One region of the Agromyces sp. NPDC029043 genome, then DNA from elsewhere that is predicted to be linked to it. Evidence: riboswitches for the same ligand, from Rfam matches in the RefSeq annotation. Region 1 holds a riboswitch; the other holds the start of a gene.
The links. A riboswitch is a leader RNA that binds a small molecule or an ion and turns the genes downstream of it on or off. The one in region 1 is predicted to bind thiamine pyrophosphate.
Positions count from the first base shown of each region.

Region 2: another riboswitch for thiamine pyrophosphate. It lies ahead of ACZ4TW_RS05920 (ECF transporter S component); the one in region 1 lies ahead of ACZ4TW_RS15830 (FAD-dependent oxidoreductase).

Region 1 is NZ_JBVHVX010000013.1:50,876-53,070, reverse strand. Features, by position in the region: gene ACZ4TW_RS15830 (FAD-dependent oxidoreductase) at 1-1,054, opposite strand, end outside; TPP riboswitch at 1,052-1,160, opposite strand; gene thiE (thiamine phosphate synthase) at 1,208-1,885, shown strand; gene ACZ4TW_RS15820 (hypothetical protein) at 2,076-2,195, shown strand, end outside.
Region 2 is NZ_JBVHVX010000003.1:133,108-135,302, reverse strand. Features, by position in the region: gene ACZ4TW_RS05925 (ABC transporter ATP-binding protein) at 1-282, opposite strand, end outside; gene ACZ4TW_RS05920 (ECF transporter S component) at 285-968, opposite strand; TPP riboswitch at 1,007-1,117, opposite strand; gene ACZ4TW_RS05915 (hypothetical protein) at 1,182-1,514, opposite strand; gene ACZ4TW_RS05910 (DNA polymerase IV) at 1,580-2,195, opposite strand, start outside.

The DNA.
Region 1 (2,195 bases):
GGTGGGCGACACCCTGGTCGAGGATCTCGACGACGCGGTGCGCGGTCCACGGAGCGAGCAGGATGCCGTTGCGGCCGTGCCCGGTGGCCACGACAATCCGTTCGTCGACGGCCCGCACGACGGGGACGCCGTCGGCACGGGTGGGCCGAAATCCTGCGGCCACCTCGACGAGGTCGTAGGTACTCAAGCCGGGCATCACCGCCACCGCGTCGGCGAGCAGGTCGGCGACCCCACCGGCCCGGGGATGACGGTCGGCGGCCTCGGCCGGCTCGTATTGTGTTGCGCCGACGACGATTCCGTCTTTGCGCGGAACCAGATACACCGATCGCCCGTCGAGGCGTGCGCGGACGACGTGTCTCGGCGGCGGCACGGACCAGGAGTTCGCGGCCAGCCGAAGGATCTCGCCTTTCGTCGCGTACAGGTCCAGGCCGTCGACGAGGGCCGACGATCCGAGTCCGGCGGCCACCAGCACCCGATCCCCCTCCAGCTCCGCGAGGTCATCGACGTGGCGTTCGGTGATGATCGCGCCATCGCGCAGCACAGTGGCGCGCAGGCTGCGTAGCAGGTGCCGGTTGTCCAGAGCGGCTTCGCCGGAGGCGAGATAACCTCCGATCAGTCGGGAACTCAACGCGTTCTCCAGCGAACGGATCTCGCGTGCGGCGACGGGACGCAGGTCGCTGCCGCCCTGGGTCCGGGCCTGGGTCGCCCACACGAACTCGGCCAGTTGACGCAGGTGCGCGGCGTCGGCGGCCGTGCTCGCGACGAACAGCGAGTCGGCGGCGGCCACGATCAGCGGATCATCGAGACGGTCGATCAGCGTCGGCCACCGACGCACCGAATCGGAGGTGATCCCGAACAGCTCCTCCTCCCCGGGATGCCCCTCGCCCAGGGAGCCGAGCATCCCGCCGGCGACCCAGCCCGCCTCCGCGCCGAACGGGTCGTCGACGATCGTGACACGCCATCCGACGTCGAGGGCGGCCAACGCACAGGTGAGTCCCACCACTCCGCCGCCCACGACGGTGAGGTCTCCGCGGTACGGATTCGAGGTCGGCATCGACTGCCACATCCTTCCTTCGCCGGCATTACCCGGATCAGGTCCAACGGTCTGCGGGAGCGGCCCGCACTCTCAGCCCGGCGTCCCCGGGCTCCCGTGTGCTCTGCCCTCCACCCTACGTCGTGCCTCCGTGGCGTCACTAGGCTGGCGACGGTGAGCACCTCTGACCTCCGCGAGCGACTGGCCGCAGCCCGCCTCTACCTCTGCATCGACGCAAGACGGGAGCGCGGTGATCTGCTCGACGTGGTGGCCGCAGCAGTCGAGGGTGGAGTTGACATCGTGCAGCTGCGCGACAAGGGGTCGGTCGGCGAAAGGCAGTTCGAGACACTCGAGGCGGTCGAAGAACTCGACATCCTCGGCGCCCTCGGCGAAGTGATCCGGGCCCGCGGGGCGCTGCTCTCGGTCAATGATCGTGCCGATCTCGCACGCCTCGCCGGCGCCGATGTCCTGCACGTCGGACAAGGCGATCTGACACCGGCGCAGGCCCGCAGCATCGTCGGACCGGACATGATCATCGGGATCTCCACCCACGACGAATCGCAGGCACGGGCCGCGTTCGCAGACGGCGACGTGGACTACTTCTGCACCGGTCCGTGCTGGTCCACGCCCACCAAACCCGGGCGCGCAGGCACCGGGCTGGACTTCGTGCGGGCCGTCGCCGCGCTGGACCCGACCACGCCATGGTTCGCCATCGGCGGGATCGACGCCGAGCGGCTACCTCAGGTCACCGCGGTCGGCGCGCGACGGGCCGTCGTCGTGCGCGCCATCACCGACGCCGACGACCCACGTGCGGCCGCCGCCGAACTTGCCGCGGGTTTGCGGCAGGCCTGACGCACCGCCAGGCCGTCGAACCCGGTTGCCGTGATTCCGAGGGCGGGTCTATGGTGGTCGAATCATGATGTGCATGAACAACGCGCTCGTAACCCGCCGCAGCGGGGTCTGACTCTGACCGACCCCCCGCTGCGGGTCGGTCGCGCGTTTCTGTCGGTCATCTTCTCTTCGACCGAAAAGACCACGCACGATGCACACCATTCACTCGACCCGGCCATCCTGGTGCGGTGACCAGCAGTTCACCACCACGTTCGACGACCCATGGACCGCGCATGCGCTCCCCGCGGGCATCCGTGCGGAGGCGACCGGC
Region 2 (2,195 bases), on a different contig from region 1:
GAGCACGAGCCCCGCGCGCCCGCGGGCTGCGGCGGCCGGCCGGCCGTCGATCCGGAGCGAGCCGGTGTGTTCGCCCTCGTCGTCGCCGCCGAGCACCCCGGCGAGCGCGTGGAGCAGCGTCGACTTGCCCGACCCCGAGGGGCCGAGGAGCAGCACGCGCTCACCCGGCTCGATGACGAGGTCGACGCCCTGCAGCGCGTGCCGGCGGCGTCCGGCGTGCCGCCAGCCCCACCCCGTGGCGTCCACGCGGGCGGGGCCGGCGAGACCGGCGGAATGCGCCACGGTCAGACCCGTCCGGTCACGTCCCGCCCGGCACCGAACCGGTTCAGTGCGCCGGTGGCTGCGAGCGCCCGCACGACGATCCAGCCGAGCAGGCCGGCGAGGACGGCGCCGGAGACCACGACGGTGCCGAGGTACAGGACGAGGAACTCGGCGGACTTCTGCAGGTTCCCGGAGAGGAAGAGCTCGAGCGTCCACGCGGCGAGGCCCGCCGCGGCGCCGGCGAGCATGGCCGTCACGACGCCGAAGCGGCGGTAGCCGCCGGCGAGGAAGACGAGCTCGGCCCCGAGGCCCTGCGCGATGCCCGAGTAGATCGTCTCGATGCCCCACTGGTTGCCGATGAGCGCCGACACGATCGCGGCGAGCAGTTCGACGTACAGCGCGGCACCCGGCTTGCGGATGATCAGCCCGCCGAGCACGCCGCCGATGAGCCAGATGCCCACGGCGATGCCCCCGAGGCCGGGGGTGACCGCGTCGGCCGCGCTGAACCAGGCGTAGCCGACGTTGTTCCAGATGAGGAAGACGAGTCCGGTGGCGACGCCGATGACGCTCGCCACGACGATGTCGACCACGCGCCAGCGCGAGCGCACGGGTGCCTGGTCTGCGGCCGTCGGGGCCGTGCCCTGGGATGCCGCGCGCTCGGTGGCTGCGGCCGTGGTGCGGTCGGTGCCGCTGGATGTCTCGTGCACTGTTCGTGCCCTTTCGTCTCGTGGAAAGCGGCACGGGAGATGAGATCGGATGCCCTCCCTGCGCTGGCATGACCCAGATCAGGTTCGACGGTCGAAGGTTGGAGAACCTTCCTCTCAGCCCGGCTCACCGGACTCCCGTGTTCGAGCACGAGTATACGCCCGCCGTGCACCGCATGACGCGGCCGGCGGGTGGGCGCGTGGCGTTCGCTCCCGCTACCGCTTCAACGCGCGGATGACGAGCTTCAGCGCCTTCCCGGTGACGGCCACGAGCGGGATCGCGACGATCAGCAGGCCGAGGATGTTCGGCTCGAAGCGCACGTCGCCGCCGCGGCTCACGTACGCGCCGAGCGGCACGGACCATCCGCCCCCGCCGCCGCCCGACCCCTCGCCCTGTTCCGGGGCGTTCCCGGAACCGCCGCCGAAACCGTACGCGCCGAGGGCGACCGGAACGAGGTCGACACCGCCCATCTCGACCTTCTCGGCGTACGAGGTGCGAACCCCGACCCCGGCGACCTTGTCTGCGAGCTCGAGCACGAAATCAGCCATGCGGCCACGCTACCGGTGCGGCCCGGGCCTCGAAAGGGTCTTGACGGATGCCGCCGGCCGCAGGATCACGAGAACGCGCGCGCGCCGGGCGGCAGCGGCCCGTCGGGACGGCCGGAGCGTGAGGGGCGGCCCCGCTGCGACGCCGGCTCGTCGGCGTCGTCACGTTCCCACCCGGTTCCGGCGGTCGGCAGCGGCCCCGGCGCGTCGGGTCGCACGAGCGAGGCGGGCCGCACCGCACCGCGCCCGAAGCGGCGCACCACTTCGTCGATCGTGCGTTCGGCGTCGCGCCAGTCCTCGTCGGGATCCCACAGCGGCGCGCCATCGCCCACAGCGCGAAGGTGCTCGGCGCGCACGCCGATGAGGCGGACGCGACGGCCGTCGCCGACGAGTTCGCCCAGCGGAACGAGTGCCTCCTCGTAGATGCGCCTGGCGACATCGGTCGGCTCGGCGAGCGTGCGCGACCGGGTGACGGTGGTGAAGTCGCCGTAGCGGAGCTTGAGCGTGACCGTGCGTGCGAGCATCGCCGCCCTGCGCAGCCGGACGCCCACGTCGGTTGCGAGCCGGAGGAGCTCGCGCGCGATCTCGTCGTGGTCGACCAGGTCGTGGTGGAACGTCGTCTCGTGTCCGATGCTCTTCTCGACGCGGCTCGTCTCGACATCGCGCGGGTCGACGCCGTTCGCG